Regions from separate parts of the Bradyrhizobium daqingense genome, predicted to be linked through region 1. Evidence: predicted binding sites of a transcription regulator. Region 1 holds the regulator's gene; each other region holds the start of a gene.
The links. Region 1 encodes LexA, which represses DNA repair genes until DNA is damaged. Its sites were predicted from a motif close to TGTTCNNNNTGTGTTCNG; they were not measured.

Region 1 (5,747 bases):
CTGGGCTAGAACCTTACCGATCGTGTCCTTTGATTTGTTGCGGAGTTCACCCGTGGCCCTGATGCCGGTTTCCGACGCGCTTGCCGCGGTGCTGGCGGGTGCCGAGCCGTTGCCTCACGAGATGGCCGCGCTCGATGCGGCCTTCCACCGTGTGCTCGCCCGCGACGTGGCAGCGCTGCGCACGCAGCCCCCGGAAGCCATGTCGGCGATGGATGGCTACGCCGTGCGCGCGGCCGATGCGGTAACGGTCGATTCCACGCTCACGGTCATCGGCGAGGTTGCGGCAGGCCGGCCATTTGCCGGGTCGGTCGGTCCCGGCGAAGCGGTGCGGATCTTCACCGGCGGCATCATTCCCACCGGCGCCAACGCGGTCGTGATCCAGGAGGACACCGTTGCCGACGGCAAGCAGGTGACGATCAAGGAAGCCGCCATCGCCGGGCGGCACATTCGCCCCGCAGGCGTTGATTTCTCCGAAGGCGACGTGCTGCTGCGCAGGGGAGCCCGACTCACCGAACGCGATCTGGCGCTCGCCGCCGCCATGAATCACCCGCAGCTTGTGGTTTGCCGCCGTCCGAAGGTCGCGATTCTCGCCACCGGCGACGAGCTCGTGTTGCCAGGTTCGAAGCCCGGCCACGGCCAGATCGTCTATTCCAACGGCTACGCGCTGCACGCGCTCGCCCGCAGCGAGGGGGCCGAGACGATCGACCTCGGCATTGCCGCCGACACGCTCGAGTCCACCGCCGCCGGCATCCGCCGCGCGCGCGAAAGCGGCGCGGACATCCTGGTCACGTCCGGCGGGGCTTCGGTCGGCGATCACGATCTGGTCCAGCAGGCGCTCCGCGACGAAGGCATCGCGATGGCGTTCTGGAAGATCGCGATGCGCCCGGGCAAGCCGATGATGCACGGACGACTGGGGGCGATGCGCGTGATCGGCCTGCCTGGCAATCCGGTCTCGTCCTATGTCTGCGCCTTCCTGTTCATGGTGCCGCTGATTCGCGCCTTGTCGGGCCGATCCGTGATTCATCATCGTCACGAGCGCGCCGTGCTCGGCAAGGACGTCGGCGCAAACGACATGCGGGCGGATTATCTTCGCGCGAGGCTGGAGGAGCGCGACGACGGCGCGCTCGTCGCTGTTCCCGTCAACCACCAGGATTCCTCGCTGCTTGCGAATCTTGCTGCGGCACAGGCACTTCTCGTGCGCGCGCCGTTCGCACCCAGGGCCGAAGCCGGCACGCCTTGCGAGGTGCTGCGCCTGCCCGTCTGAACGCATCCACCACACGCGTTCCGCGAACTTGGCCGCATTCACGGTAAATTAAGCAGTTGCGGAACACATATCGAACATATAGTGTCTGTTCATGATTTGTTTCGAGGATGTAGCGGTTCGCCGCTCCAATACAGCGTCTCGGAATCGAACGACATCAACCGGGGGACTTTGGTCGAGATGTTAACGCGCAAACAATACGAGCTTCTGCGGTTCATCAGCGAACGTCTGAAGGAAAGCGGCGTGCCGCCCTCCTTCGACGAGATGAAGGATGCGCTCGACCTGCGCTCGAAGTCAGGCATCCATCGCCTGATCACCGCACTCGAGGAGCGCGGCTTCATCCGCCGCCTGCCCAACCGCGCCCGCGCCATCGAGGTGATCAAACTGCCCGAGCTCCAGGCCGCTGCCGGCAACCGCCGCGGCTTCACGCCGAGCGTCATCGAGGGCAATCTCGGCAAGATCCGTGCGAGCTCCAGCCCGCCCGCGGACGAGGGCGAGCGTCCGGTTGCCGTGCCCGTGATGGGCCGCATCGCGGCCGGCACGCCGATCGAGGCATTGCAGACCCGCAGCCACACCATCAGCGTCCCGCCGGACATGCTCGGCTCCGGCGAACATTACGCGCTCGAGGTGCGCGGGGATTCGATGGTCGAAGCGGGTATCCTCGATGGCGACATGGCACTGATCCAGCGTAACGAGAGCGCCGATACCGGAGACATCGTCGTGGCGCTGATCGACGACGAGGAAGCGACGCTCAAGCGCTTCCGCCGCCGCGGTGCCTCGATCGCGCTCGAGCCGGCCAACGCCGCCTACGAGGTGCGCATCCTGCCGCCCAACCGGGTGAAGATTCAGGGCAAGCTGATCGGGCTGTACCGCAAATACTGACCGCCCGGCGGTCATTCGATACCGATGATCCCGATTGGAGCGGATGCGTCCGCTCCGGCTGGACAGTCTTTCCGGTCTTGCGCAGGTTGTCCGGCCCTCATTCAGTACGACACACTCGGGGGCGGAGCCAGGCGCTCATCGTGTCCGAGCTCGAAAGATCGAGCACGCAATGGTGCCTCAGCGCCCGCGGCCACAGGCGTTCTGTGGTCCCCAAATGCGCTGAAATGAGCTTTGTTCCTAGTGAATCTGAAAAAGATAATGTGATCGCGTCTCGCGAACGCCAGCCGCAGATTCGCCTACAACCGAGCAGAGCGTCACGTGCTTCCACTCTGATAGAGGCTTGCGCCTCCGAAAGAGGCGCGGGTTGCTATCTTCGCATGAGGAGCACCCGATGTGTGACTACAGCCTGCATGCCGTTGCATCGCGTCCCGCCGAAGTCGGCGAGACGATCGTCTCCACGACGTTCCGCGGCACCTCGACGCGCGGCTTTGCTTCCGCGGCAGATCCGAACGTAGCCGTCTGCCTGTTGCCGGGAACGGAGCTCGCCTTCGCCGACAACGTCCGTTACGACAATCGCTGGATCTGGACGCGCACCATCAACTCCCGCGTCGGCAAGTTCGGCAAGATCGATCCGCACATTCCCGATCGCCATCACGACGCGATCGAATTCCCTGACGGCAAATACGTGCTGGTGACGCAGCTCGTCGAAGGCCAGCGCGCAACGGTGCTGCAACTGCCGGTGACCCAGCCGGTCAGCGAGCGCGAGCACAAGCCGCAGATCATCGCCGACAGCCGCCCGAGCCCAACGCCCCGCCTGCCGATCGGCTGATGCGCCGTCCCGGCCGTCCAGGTCGGAGACCAGAATTGAAATTGCCGTTCGCCGGCCGCGGCCGGCGACATGGACGGTTTGGCGCTCGTGATATCCGGGCAGCCGACTGAGCACCGCCTCGACCCGCGCACGAACTTTGGGCCGCCATGCCTGAATTTTGAACGTCCGCTCCGCGGTCAAATGACCGATGCTGTCGGGACCTGACACAGCGGACATGGTCGATGAAAGCCTTCATTCGCGTCGTCGAACTCTGGGTGCCCGACCGCACGCGCATGCGGCTGGAATTCGGCGGCGGCCTCTACGGTGAAGGGCTGTCCGCGTTCAAGGCCGTGAGTGAGGACCTGCGCTTCGGTCATGACGAGGGGCTGCCCGGCAAAGCGTGGGCCAGCGGCCATCCGGTGATCCTCACCAAGTTTGCCAACTCGTACTTCAAGCGGACCGATCAGGCGCTCGCAGCTGGCCTCACCTGCGGCGTCGCGGTGCCGGTGTTCGCCGGCGAATTCCTGCAGGCCGTGATGGTGCTGTTCTGCGGCGATGACGAAGCGCATGTCGGGGCGATCGAGCTCTGGCACAACGATCCCGATGTCTCCCACGAGATGCGGCTCGTCGACGGTTACTATGGCACCGCCGACATGTTCGAATTCAACTCCCGCCACACCAGATTCCCGCGCGGCTTCGGCCTGCCCGGACGCACCTGGAAGGCCGGCCTGCCGCTGATCATCAAGGACCTGCATAACGCCAGGAGTTTTCTGCGGTGGGAAGAAGCCGCCGAGGTCGGGATCAATCTCGGCGTCGGCGTGCCCTACCGCACCGGCGCCGACCAGAGCTGGGTGCTGACCTTCCTCTCCGCACAGGCCACCCCGATCGCGCGACGCTTCGAGATCTGGGTCCCGAACGAGGCTCGCTCTGCGCTGGTCTTCCGCGCCGGCGATTGCAGCGGGCAGACCGACCTTGCGGGCCTCTATGCGACGACATCGATCGCCAGGAGCGACGGCAGCATCGGGGGCGCCTGGGCCACCGGCATGCCCGCGCTCAACGATGATCTCGCGCATGACGACTCGATCGCGGCTGCGGAGGCCCGCGCGGCCGGGCTGAGCCAGATGGTGGCACTGCCGGTCATCGGCAGCGCCGGTCTCGACGCCGTGCTGGCCTGGTATCTGTAGCCCATCTGCTCAATCGTCAGCCTGCAGGTCGGTCTCTGCCGGCGTTGCGTCCCGACTCCGGGGCGCTGCCGTCTTGGCCGTAAAGTTCTTGGGCACGAGGCTGCCGTCGAAATCCCCTTCGCCAGCGCCGGCCGGCAACCAGGGCCGGCTTGCGCCTCTCGCCCTCACGGCCTGAACGGCAAAGCCGTCACCACGCTGCGTCAGCGCCAGCGCGCCCTGGCTTGCAAGCCGCGGCCGGTCGACCACCATGGCTGCGCAGCCGGACGGCGCTGGCCGGGTCGTCACCACCAGCGCGGCGCGGCTGCAATCATCGGCAAGCCCGTCGACGCGCAGGGACAGCGCGACCAGCCGCCCGTCGGCGAGCGGCGTCACGCAGCCGGCTTCGTCGCATGACACGCCATCGGCCAGCGAATTGGTTGCGGCGTCGCGCGGATCGGCGTCGGCCGCCAGCCATTCCCTCAGCAGAAAGCTGTCCTTGCTCGCCCGGATCACGTGCAGCTGCCCGTCCTTCCCCCGCACCGCGACGCTCGCGCCGTCCCCGGCAATCAGGATATCGGGCTGGCGCGCCGACAAGCCCCAGGCGAGGGACACCAGCAGCAACAGGGCACCGGCCCAGCGCAAGGGCGTCCGCAACAGCCCCATCATGATGATGCCGAGGCTTGCCGCCATCAACGGCGCAATGCCGAAAGCCGGAATGCGGCCGATCGCACCCGGCAGTGCCGCCACCCAGCTCGACACCGCGACCATCCAGTCGATGCCGATCCCCATCAGCCACCAGAACACGCCGTCGAGCCCGAAGGGCGCTGCAATCAGTCCCAGCAGCCCCGCCGGCATCACCAATGCCGAGACCACCGGCATCGCGCCAAGATTGGCGATGACGCCGTAGGGCGTGACGCGATGGAAGTGGAAGGCCGCATAGGGCGTGGTCGCGAGCCCCGCGATCAGCGAGGCCAGGAATAGGATCGCGATCTCGCGGCCGCCCCACAATGCGATGCGCGCGGTCGCCGAATGATCGGGCGAGGCGAACAGGTTCGGCATGCCGATCTGCACCAGCGCGACGAGACCGAGCGTTGCCGCAAACGACATTTGAAAGCTCGGATGCACCAGCGCTTCGGGCGCAACCGCAAGCACGATCAGCGCCGCCACCGCCAGCGTACGAAAGGTGATGGCCCGGCGATCCACCATGACCGCGATCAGCACAACTGCCGTCATGAAGAACGAGCGTTGCGTCGCGACTTCCGCACCCGACAGCAGCAAATAGAACGCAGCCGCGACCAGCGCGGCGGCCGCCGACCATTTCTTGATGGCGAAGTCGGCCGTCAGCCCCGGGATCAGCGCCAGCAGCGCGCGCACCGCGAAGAACACGACGCCGGCGACGACCGCCATGTGATAGCCGGAAATCGACAGTACATGGCCGAGCCCCGAAACGAACATGGCGTCGTTGACGGGCGCGCTGATCGCATCGCGCCGTCCGGTGAGCAATGCCGTTGCGATCGCGCGATTGTCGCCCTCGAGCGTCGCGCGGATGCGTGCGTCGATCGCATCGCGCAGGCCCTGCATGAACGCAGCATAGCGCAGCCGCAAGCCACCGGCCTCCGGCGGTACCGACGCC
Region 2 (5,747 bases), 2.2 Mb from region 1:
CTCGCGCCATTGCCGAGATGGGCGATGACCGTGCGCTTTGCAACAAGCTCAGGCGCGATCTCGGCGAGGCGCCTGGCGATGTATTCGAAGGAGAGGCCGTGGAAGCCGTAGCGTCGGATGCCGCGCTGCTCGAATTGCCTGGGAATCGCGAAACGGCGCGCCGTCGGCGACAGGCTGTGGTGGAAGGCGGTGTCGAAGCACGCGATTTGCACCAGATCCGGCTGGATCGCCTGGATGGTGCGGACGGACTCCAGACAGCGCGGCTGGTGCAACGGAGCCAGCGGCGTCAGCGCCTCCAGCCTTGCGTAGACCTCGTCCGTCAGGACGACCGGTCCGGAATAGTCCGGTCCGCCGTGGACGATGCGGTGACCGACCGCGCGCAGGCGGCGCGCCCCGAAACGCTCCTCGATGAACGCCAGCACGTCGGCGAACAGATGACCGCCGTCCGTATCTGACGCATCCCTCCGCTTCTCGAATAGATCCTCGCCTGCGGGACTTTTCACCATGAGCCGGGGCATTGCCTCGTGCTCGTCGACCAGGCCGTTGCAGAGCAGGGCAGGGCCGGCGGCCGTCAGCTCGAACAGGCCGAACTTGATGCTCGACGATCCCGCGTTGAGGACAAGGACCATGTCCGACATGGCTTCAGTCGCCGGCTTCGGCCGGCGTGTTGCCGCCGGCGCTGTTCGGCCAGACCCAGCCCTGAACCTCGGGCATGTCCTCGCCGTGCTCGCGGACATAGCGCGAGTGTTCGATCAGCTTGTCGCGGAACTGCTGCTTCACCTGTGCTGCCTTCGTCGCGAGGCCCGGCACGCGCTCGATTGCCTCGATGGCGAGATGATAGCGGTCGAGCTTGTTTAGCACGACCATGTCGAACGGCGTCGTCGTGGTGCCTTCCTCGATAAAGCCGCGCACATGCATGCCGGCATGGTTGGTGCGGTTATAGGTCAGCCGGTGAATGAGGTAAGGGTAGCCATGATAGGCGAAGATGACGGGCTTGTCCGCTGTGAACAGGCCGTCGAAGTCACGGTCGGAGAGGCCGTGCGGATGCTGTTCCCGGGGTTGCAGCGTCATTAGATCGACGACGTTGACGACGCGGATCTTCAGGTCAGGCAGCGCCTTGCGCAGGAGGTCGACGGCGGCGAGCGTCTCCAATGTGGGCACGTCGCCGGCGCAGGCCATCACCACGTCGGGCTCTGCATTTGCATCCTCCGTGCCGGCCCAGCTCCAGATGCCGATCCCGGCATCGCAATGCGTCGCCGCATCCTGCATCGACAACCATTGCGGCGCCGGCTGCTTGCCGGCGACGATGACGTTGATGCGGTTATAGGTGCGCAGGCAGTGATCGGCGATCCACAGCAGCGTATTGGCGTCCGGCGGGAAATAGATGCGGACGATGTCGGCCTTCTTGTTGGCGACGAGGTCGACGAAGCCGGGGTCCTGATGGCTGAAGCCGTTATGGTCCTGGCGCCAGACATGCGACGTGAGCAGGTAATTGAGTGAGGCGATCGGGCGGCGCCACGGCAACTCGCGTGTCACCTTCAGCCATTTGGCGTGCTGGTTGAACATGGAATCGACGATGTGGATGAAGGCCTCGTAGCAGGAGAAGAAGCCGTGTCTGCCGGTGAGCAGATAGCCCTCGAGCCAGCCCTGGCAGAGATGCTCGCTGAGAACCTCCATCACGCGGCCGTCCTGCGCGAGATGAACGTCGTAAGGTTCGGTCGGCTCCATCCAGACGCGTTCGGTGGCCTCGAACACCGCGTCCAGCCGGTTTGACGCGGTCTCGTCCGGACCCATGATGCGGAAGTTGCGTTCCTTTGCATTGAGGCGGATGACGTCGCGCAGGAATTTGCCGAGCTCGCGCGTGGCTTCGGCGATGACGCTGCCGGGCTGCGGCACCTCCACGGCGAAGCTGCGGAAGTCCGGCAGCTTCAGCTCCTTCTTGAGGAGACCGCCATTGGCGTGCGGATTGGCGCCCATCCGCCGCTGGCCGTCGGGTGCCAGCGCCTGAAGCTCGGGAATGAGTGCACCGTTGTCATCGAACAGCTTGTCCGGCTCGTAGCTGCGCATCCAGTCTTCGAGCACCTTGAGGTGCGCAGGGTTGTCGCGGCAGCCTGAAACGGGAACCTGGTGAGCGCGCCAAAAGCCTTCGACCTTCTTGCCGTCGACCTCCTTCGGCCCGGTCCAGCCCTTGGGGCTGCGCAGCACGATCATCGGCCAGCGCGGCCGCTCGATCGTCTTGCGCCCGTCGCGGGCGTGCTGCTGGATCGAGCGGATGCTGGCGAGTGCGACGTCGAGCGCATCGGCCATGGTCTGGTGCATCAATCTGGGATCGTCGCCTTCGACGAACAGCGGCTCATGGCCGAACCCGCGGAAGAGGTCGCGGATCTCCTCGTCCCGCATCCGCCCGAGCACGGTCGGGTTGGCGATCTTGTAGCCGTTGAGATGCAGGATCGGCAGCACCGCACCGTCATGCGCAGGGTTGAGGAACTTGTTGGAGTGCCAGGACGCAGCTAACGGGCCGGTCTCCGCCTCGCCGTCGCCGACGACGCAGGCAACGATCAGATCAGGATCGTCGAATGCGGCCCCATAGGCGTGAACCAGCGCGTAGCCGAGTTCGCCGCCTTCATGGATCGAGCCGGGCGTCTCCGGAGCGGCGTGGCTCGGAATGCCGCCGGGGAAGGAGAACTGCCTGAACAGCTTGCGCATTCCGTCCGCATCGCGGGCGATGTCGGGATAGATCTCGCTGTAGCTGCCTTCGAGATAGGTGTTGGCGACCATGCCCGGGCCGCCATGGCCGGGGCCGCAGACCTAGATCACGCTGATGTCCAACGCACGGATCACGCGATTGAGATGGGCATAGATGAAGTTCAAGCCGGGCGTCGTGCCCCAATGGCCGAGCAAACGCGGCTTGATATGCGCGGGCCGCAGCGGCTCGCGCAGCAGGGGATTGTCGAGCAGGTAGATTTGCCCGACGGAAAGGTAGTTCGCAGCGCGCCAATAGCGATCGAGCAGATCGAGGTCGTTGCTCGCCGCTCGCGATTGTTGTTGATTTGTCATGTTGTTGCCGACCTTCACCCAGCGATCGTCACCAACTGTGTTCCGGCGCGATCGATCCGTGACGGGCATCAAACGAAATCGTGGTGACAGGGGTGTTGCGGGAGGTCAAAGGCGTGCGCCCGTAATATTGGCGCTACTGTGCATGGGGTTGTTTTCACGCTTTTGGTTTGTGTTCTTGATTTGTTCTGGACGCGTGCTATCTTCGCGGCATGAGTCCAGCATCCTCTCATGCTCTCAAGCACCCGCCGGTCAAGGCGCCCTCCGAGCCGGCGGGTGCGGACTCTGACTTACCGGAGGACTTTCCAGAACTTGGCGTCGCCATCGGCCGCGCGCGCCGGCGCGGGCGGGGTGCGCAGTCCAACGCCAGCGGCCGTTACGAGGCCGAGGCGCGGGTCGCCTTCGACGATGGCTGGCAGAGTCTCGAGGAGCTGCCGCCGTTCAAGACCAGCGTCGGCGTCGACACCTCGCGCAAGGTGATCACCCGCAACGATTCCCCCGATATCGGCTTCGACCGCTCGATCAATCCCTATCGCGGCTGCGAGCACGGCTGCGTTTATTGCTTCGCGCGGCCGACCCACGCCTATCTCGGCCTGTCGCCCGGGCTCGACTTCGAGTCGAAACTGTTCGCCAAGCCCGATGCGCCGACGCTGCTCGAGAAGGAGCTCGCCGCGTCCAGCTATGAGCCGCGCATGATTGCGATCGGCACCAACACCGATCCCTATCAGCCGATCGAGCGCGAGCGGAAGATCATGCGAGGCATCCTCGAAGTGCTGGAGCGCGCCGGCCATCCCGTCGGCATCGTCACCAAATCGGCGCTGGTAGTGCGCGATATCGACATTCTTTCGCGGATGGCCAAGCGCAATCTCGCCAAGGTCGCCATCTCCGTCACTACGCTCGATCCGAAGCTCGCACGCACCATGGAGCCGCGCGCCTCGACGCCGCCGAAGCGGCTGGAGGCGCTGAAGCAGCTCTCTGAGGCCGGCATTCCGACGACGGTGATGGTCGCGCCGGTGATCCCCGCGCTGAACGATTCCGAGATCGAGCGCATCCTCGATGCCGCCGCCCATGCCGGGGTCAAGGAAGCTGCTTACGTGCTGCTGCGGCTGCCGCTGGAGGTGCGCGATCTCTTCCGCGAATGGCTGATGGCGAACTATCCGGATCGCTATCGGCACGTCTTCACGCTGATCCGCGACATGCGCGGCGGCCGCGACTACGATGCGAAATGGGGCGAGCGGATGAAGGGAACCGGCCCAATGGCCTGGACCATCGGCCGCCGCTTCGAGATCGCCTGCGACAGGCTCGGCCTCAACAAGCGCCGCTCCAGGCTGACGACGGATCACTTCGCGCGGCCGAAGCGGAACGGTGATCAGCTCAGCCTGTTCTGACCGGAGAATTAGAAGAGGCTCGCATGGCCAAGAAACTCCCCGTGCCGGTGCCGCGGCTCACCGTCATCACGTTAGGTGTGAGCGACATCCGCGCCAGCATCGCTTTTTACGACGCGCTCGGTTTTTCACGCCGGCTGAAGGCAACCGGTGACGCCGTCGCCTTCTACGATACCGGCGGCCCGGTGCTTGCCCTGTTTCCCTGGGATCAGCTTGCGGCCGATGCCACCTTGCCGGACAAGCCGCGGCCGCAGGCCTTCCGCGGCATGACGCTCGCCTGGAATTGCGCAACGCGCGAGGAGGTCGACACCGTGTTGGCCTTCGCGGTCAGCAAGGGAGCGAGGCTGCTGAAGGCCGCGGGTGAGACCGATTACGGCGGCTATTGCGGCTATTTTGCCGATCCGGACGGCCATGTCTGGGAGGCCGTGGTCGCTCCCGGCATCGAGGTCGGTGAAGACCGACGGGTGCATCTGGCGGCGTAGGGCCAGCCTGAATAGCGGGAATTATCTCGGGTTCCCGGTTGCGCCGGCCGGGCAGCTTGCGCACGATCCCGGCATGATTCGGGACAAGTCTGCCAAGAAGCCGGCCAGGGGTGCGCCAGAGAAGGGCACACCAGCGAAGGATGCTACGCCCGGCAAGGCGGCCAAAGCTCCTGCCGGCAAGAAGGGCATCATCGCCATCGCGCCGCCGAGCTTCCGCCGCGAGCGCGCGCTGATCAAGCGCGGCGTCTGGCCGGTCGCCGGTTGCGACGAGGCCGGCCGCGGCCCGCTCGCCGGCCCCGTGGTGGCGGCGGCGGTGATCCTCGATCCCGACCGTATCCCGCGCGGCATCGACGATTCCAAGCGGCTGACCGCCGAGGAGCGCGAAAAATTGTTCGACAAGATCTGCGCCACCGCGCAGGTCTCTGTCGCCGTCGCCTCGCCCTCGCGAATAGACCGCGACAATATCCTGCGTGCCTCGTTGTGGGCGCTCAAGCGCGCGGTGGTGGCTTTGCCCGAACAGCCCCGGCACGTGTTCGTCGACGGCCGCGATCGGCTCGATACCGAATGCGACTGCGAGGCGGTGATCGGCGGCGACGGCATCGTGTCGTCGATCGCGGCGGCATCCATCGTCGCCAAGGTCACCCGCGACCGTCTGATGTGCGCGCTGGCACAGGACTGCCCCGGCTACGGCTTCGAGCAACACAAGGGCTACGCCGTCCCCGAGCATCTCGACGCCCTCGACCGTCTCGGCCCCTCCATCCACCACCGCAGCTTCTTCGCCCCCGTCGCCGCCGCTCGCGCCAAGCACATGCCGTGGACGGTCGAG
Region 3 (5,747 bases), 3.9 Mb from region 1:
GCGGCATCGCCGCGGCGTTCGATGAAGGCGGTGACCTTCAAGACGCGCACGGTGCGATCGAGCGCAACGGTGAGGACGTCGCCAAGCTTGATCGCATGTCCCGGCGAGGTCTCGCGCACGCCGTTGACGCGGACATGACCGGTGACGACGAGCTCGGCCGCCGAGGTGCGCGCCTTCACCAGCCGCGCGTGCCACAGCCATTTGTCGATGCGCTGCCGCTCGGTCGTGGCCTTATTCCTTTTGACGCGTCTTCTTCATGCGAACCGCTCCGCACTTCGCTTGAAAACGCTATGCTACTCCTTGCGCCCCGAGAGCTGCTCCTTCAGCGCGGCAAGCTTGGCGAAAGGGGAGTTCGGATCGGCGGGACGATCGCGCTCGCGCGGGTTCGCGCTCGAGGCGTAGGGACGCAGCGAGGGCCCGGACTCGCGATCGCGGCGATCGCGGCCCTTGTCGCGGTCGCGGCCACCGCGGTGCTCGCGACCCTTGTCGCGATCGCCGCCAAACTTGCCCTTGTTGTCGCGGTTGCGATCGCGATCCTTGTTGTCGCGATCCTTGCCCTCGAAACGGCGATTCCTGTCGTCGCGGCCTTCGGGACGCGGCGCGCCCTCTCCACCACCTTCGCGGCCTTTACGGAAATCTTTGCGATGACCGCCATGACGATGGCGCTCCCCGCGCTTTTCGCCATCGGCGGCTTCGCCGGGCGCGGCGCTCGCCGCAGCGGCAGCTTCTGCTCCGGCCTGCGGGCGCTGATTTTGATGACGCTGGTGGCGATGGCGCTCGTGGCGCGGCTTGCGGTCCTCGTGACGGCCGCCGGGGCGCCAGACTTCGACCAGCTCGGGCTCTGCCGGCGTTGCCGCAGCCTCCGTCGCCACAGCTTCCGGTGCGGCCGCGTCGGGCGATGCAGCTGCTTCGATCGCGGCTGTTTCAGCAGCAGCGGCTTCGAGGCTGGCAGGCTCGGCCGACGCAGCAGCCTCTTCGGCAGGCGGCGCGATGCCGGGGGCATCCTCGGGCGTGACGGGCGCCTCGGACGACGCTTCCACCGCTGGCTCGGCGGGCGCGGCTTCGTCCTGCGGCTCCATGCCGGGCGCGTCTTCGACGGTGACGGCTTCCGCGGCCGCCTCGGTGGACGGCTCCTCCGGCAGGCCGGCAACGGCCTCTGCCGCGGTCTCGGTCGACGTCTCCGCGCTGCCTTCAACCGGCGGCGTCTCTGCCGCGATCGTCTCAGTCACGACTTGCTCAGTCACGACCTGCTCGGCCACGACGGGCTTCGGCGGCAGCGGCGGACGCTTCTCCATGCGATAGCCGAGCGCGCGCAAGACGGAGGCGAAGTCTTCGCCGGCAGAACCGGTGAGCGAGGTCATCGCCTGGGTCACCACGAAGCTGCGGCCGTCGAATGCGCCGGCGGGCTTTTCGCCGGGCGAGTTCTCGCGCCAGGCCAGCGCCGGGCGGATCAGATCGGCCAGGCGCTCCAGAATGTCGACGCGCACGGCGCGTTCGCCGGCCTGCTTGTAGCCGAGCACGCGATAGGCATCGCGCGGCAGCGCCTTGTCGACCGGGAACGAGGTGCGGCCCGACGAGGCCAGATGCTGCGCGCCCGACAGCGAGGACAGATCGACATTGTCCTGCTTCAGCGCCCACAAGAGCGCGGCCAGCGCACGCGCGGCGGGCTTGAGCAGGCCGGGGAAATAGATGTGATAGGCGCCGAAGCGCACGCCGTATTTGCGCAATACCGCGCGCGAAGGCTGGTCGAGATCCTTCAGCTCGTTGGCGATCTTCGGGCGCTCGAGCACGCCGAGCGCCTCGACCAGCTGATAGGCGATGCCGCGGGCGATGCCGGTGACATCCTCGGCCTTCGACAGCTCGAACATCGGCCCGAGCAGCTTCTCGATATGCGTCTTGAGCCAGAGCTCGAGCCGCGCCTGCACTTTGTCGCGCGGGGCTCCGGTCAGCCGCTCGTCGGAGATGATGCGGATGCGCGGATGCAGCGCCTCCTCCGCGGCAGACAGCCGCGCCACGGCATCGCCGGTCCAGCGGATGATGCCTTCCGAGGTCAGCACGAACTGCTCGTCCGGCGCATTGCCGAGCTTCTCGGCGCGCGCATTGATCTCGCCGGCGAGCACCGCTTGCGCTGCAGCCTGCAAGGCCTTCGCATCCGAGCCGGCCTCCGCCGTGTCAGGTGCAAAGGTGAAGCCGTCGAGGCGGCCGATGACATGGCCTTCGACGATGACTTCGCCGGTCTTGCCGATTTCAGTATTCAAGCTCGTGTTCTCCCGCAGGCGGCGCATCAATACACTGGTCCGGCGATCAACGAAACGCTCAGTCAAGCGTTCATGGAGCGCATCCGATAATTTATTTTCGACCTCCCGCGCGATCCCCTGCCAGCGTTCGGGGCCTTTCAGCCAGTCCGGGCGGTTGGCGACGAAGGTCCAGGTGCGGATCTGCGCGATCCGGGCCGACAGCGTGTCGATGTCGCCGTCGATGCGGTCGGCCTGGGTGATCTGGGCCTCGAACCAGGAATCGGGGATGCATCCCTTCCGCATCAGGAAGCCGTAGAGCGTCGTCACCAGCTCGGCATGGGCGGCCGGCGACAGCTTCCGGTAATCCGGGATCTGGCAGGCGTCCCACAGCCGTTCCACCGCCTCTTTGCCATGCGCGACATCGCGCACCTCGCCGTCGCGGGCGGCGTGGTCGAGCACGCGCATGTCCTCGGCGATGGGCGCGCGCGTCAGCGCCTCATGGCCGGGGGCGAGGTTCAGCGAGACCTGGAGCGCGCCGAGCGAGGAGAAATCCAGCTTCGCGTTGCGCCATTGCAAAACCTTCACGGGATCGAAGGTGTGGTTCTGCAGCGCGTTGACGAGCTCGGGCTCGAACGGCGCGCAGCGGCCGGTGGTGCCGAAGGTGCCGTTGCGCGTGGCGCGGCCGGCGCGGCCGGCGATCTGCGCGAATTCGGACGGCGTGAGGCGGCGGAACTGATAGCCGTCGAACTTGCGGTCGGAGGCGAAGGCGACGTGATCGACGTCGAGATTGAGGCCCATGCCGACGGCATCGGTGGCGACGAGATAATCGACGTCGCCGTTCTGGAACATCGCGACCTGCGCATTGCGTGTGCGAGGGCTGAGCGAGCCCAGCACCACGGCAGCGCCGCCGTGCTGGCGGCGGATCAGCTCGGCGATGGCGTAGACCTCGTCGGCGGAGAACGCGACGATGGCGGTGCGGCGCGGCTGGCGCGTGATCTTGCGGTCGCCGGCAAATTCCAGCTGCGACAGGCGCGGCCGCGTGATCATGGACACGCCCGGCAACAGGCGCTCGATGATCGGGCGCATCGTGGCGGCGCCAAGCAGCAGCGTCTCGTCGCGGCCGCGGCGATTGAGGATGCGGTCGGTGAAGACATGACCGCGTTCGAGATCAGAGGCGATCTGCACCTCGTCGACGGCGAGGAAGGAGACGTCGAGGTCGCGCGGCATCGCCTCGACGGTCGAGACCCAATAGCGCGGATTTCTCGGCTTGATCTTCTCCTCGCCGGTGACGAGCGCGACGCTCTCTGGCCCCGCGCGATCGGCGATCTTGTTGTAGACCTCGCGCGCGAGCAGGCGCAGCGGCAGGCCGATCACGCCGGAGGGATGCGCGAGCATCCGCTCGATGGCGAGATGGGTCTTGCCGGTGTTGGTCGGCCCGAGCACCGCAGTGACGCCGGCGCCAGGCACTCGATCGTGAAGGGCGCGCTCGGAAGCGAAGGGGGAGGGAGAGAAAGCCATGTCTGTGGGATTAGGTAGTGGCGATTTGGGCGAATGTCAGTGCTGTTTTGGGGCGGGGGGGGGCTGGGCTGTTTCCACACACCGTGCTGTCATCGCCCGGCTTGACCGGGCGATCCAGTACGCCGGGACGGATGTGGTCGAGCCGAGAAGCCGCGGCGTACTGGATGCCCCGGTCAAGCCGGGGCATGACGGCGGAGAAGGTGCCACCCCTCCCCAAACCTCCCGCAACTGTCTCACTTTGCGACGCTTTTCCCGTTCGGCTTAAGCTTCGGAACGACTCCGGAACGAATCGCGGCCGAATCGCTGACTCCCCTCGGAGTCCCGTTCCGTTCACGCAACATGTCGCGGGACTCGTCTTGGTTGCGCACTAGATGGAGGTTTGGGCCGCCGTACAAGCGCCTCGATCCGTTAAAGCTGGGGACGGCGCGGAGTCGAATCAGAATCGGGGAGGAGTCAAATGGATTCCTAGCCGGCCGCTTGCTCAGCCGTCATGCCGGCCATGACGGAAAGCCGACAACACGTGCGAAAACAACCCCATGCACAGTAGGGAACCCATTGATTTTGCTTGATGTCTTTTACCCTCACCGAGGGACCCTCCGGGGAGGGTAGGATCACTGCGTCTTGGCGACGCGCGGGGGCTGGGGGGAGGTGACGAAGCTGGTGGCTTCCAGCATGGCCGGGCCGAGCGGGGTCGGCACTTTCAGCCAAAACGGGACCAGGATGCGCGTGCCGGCGATCGGCGCGAAGGCGATCTCCATGTTGCGCTGGGCGGCGAGGTATTTGATGACGGGGCGATCGGGGATGTAGCCGGCGACCGGCACGAAATAGATCGAGCACACCACGACCGGGCCCTTATAGCCCTTCTCCGCCTTCACGCTCTCCATGCGCTTGAAATCGAGCTTGAGCTCGTAGCGCATGCGGCCGTCGAACACGGGCGCGGAGTTGTGGCAGGCGTCGGGCGAGACAGGATCGCCGGTGCCGGGCACGCGCAGCAGCGAGGCCGTCATGGGGTCCCAGACGCCGCGGCGATGCGCATCGGTGACGACGATGCGATCGGGATCGACCGGCGGCTCGGGAAGGATCGCGAATTCCTTCACATTGCCCTTGTCGAGGGTGATGCGGATCTCTTCGGTCTTCTTCTGCGTGGTGGTGGAGGCCTGATAGCCGGTCGCCACCAGCGCGCCGTTGACGACGCGCCCCTGGCTCGCGCCGGTGCCGGACCCGCCCGTGAAGGATTTCAGCAGCCCCGACGTGCCGCCGGAGGCCGCAGCCGCGAACACGTCGTCCTGGATGTCGATATTCCAGGCGCCCTTGCCGACGGGAATGCCGGCAAGCGAAGCCTCATATTGCGCTTCGAGCTTGCCCTGCGCCGCCGCCGGCGCCGCGCCCCACGCCAAGGCGAGGCCGCACAGGCCCGCGAGGGCCAGCTGGCCGGCCGAGCGCCGGGGCGAGGAAGGGAAAAGGATGGGCACAAAACTTTCCAATCGGGGCGCCAATGGCCGTTACTTAAGCCGAATCCAGCGGCAGGCAATGCGTCCGGGCCCTCGGGCGCGGAACTCCACCGGATTCTTCCGGTGCGATTGCGCCCTTTATGTGATGGTAAGGCGTTCCGATCATTGCCGTTTTGGTGATCGGAGAGGTATCCCTCTCTGCCCCTATTCCACTGTCATGCCCCGCGCAGGCGGGGCATCCAGTACGCCGCGGCCGCTCTGGTCGACCACAGCCGTCTCGTCGTACTGGATCGCGCGCCTGCGCGGGCGATGACAGCCGAGGCAGAAGCGCGAAACCCGCGTCCCAGCCGCCCCAAATCCTTGACTACCCGCCCCTTCCCCCCTATACGTCCGCCCGCTCCCTGCAAGGACAGAGAATTTGCCCCCGTGGCGCCCCGAATGGCGGCCGCAACCCGTTGGGGGTTCAGGATAAGGATATTGCCATGTCTCGCCGCTGCGAACTGACGGCCAAGGGCCCCCTCGTCGGCCACAAGGTCAGCCA

Region 2: the regulator LexA is predicted to act here: its motif matches at 3,228-3,245, upstream of LPJ38_RS15380 (PA0069 family radical SAM protein).
Region 3: the regulator LexA is predicted to act here: its motif matches at 4,025-4,042, upstream of LPJ38_RS06425 (helicase-related protein).

What each region holds. Positions count from the first base shown of each region.
Region 1 is NZ_CP088014.1:5,463,623-5,469,369, forward strand. Features, by position in the region: gene LPJ38_RS25875 (molybdopterin molybdotransferase MoeA) at 53-1,264, shown strand; gene lexA (transcriptional repressor LexA) at 1,442-2,143, shown strand; gene LPJ38_RS25885 (hypothetical protein) at 2,535-2,972, shown strand; gene LPJ38_RS25890 (GAF domain-containing protein) at 3,194-4,135, shown strand; gene LPJ38_RS25895 (ComEC/Rec2 family competence protein) at 4,145-5,747, opposite strand, start outside.
Region 2 is NZ_CP088014.1:3,221,224-3,226,970, forward strand. Features, by position in the region: gene LPJ38_RS15370 (acetate/propionate family kinase) at 1-638, opposite strand, end outside; partial or broken gene LPJ38_RS15375 (phosphoketolase family protein) at 643-3,057, opposite strand; gene LPJ38_RS15380 (PA0069 family radical SAM protein) at 3,267-4,442, shown strand; gene LPJ38_RS15385 (VOC family protein) at 4,466-4,921, shown strand; gene rnhB (ribonuclease HII) at 4,995-5,747, shown strand, end outside.
Region 3 is NZ_CP088014.1:1,399,241-1,404,987, reverse strand. Features, by position in the region: gene LPJ38_RS06430 (S4 domain-containing protein) at 1-182, opposite strand, end outside; gene LPJ38_RS06425 (helicase-related protein) at 294-3,755, opposite strand; gene LPJ38_RS06420 (DUF3108 domain-containing protein) at 4,367-5,227, opposite strand; gene rpmB (50S ribosomal protein L28) at 5,689-5,747, shown strand, end outside.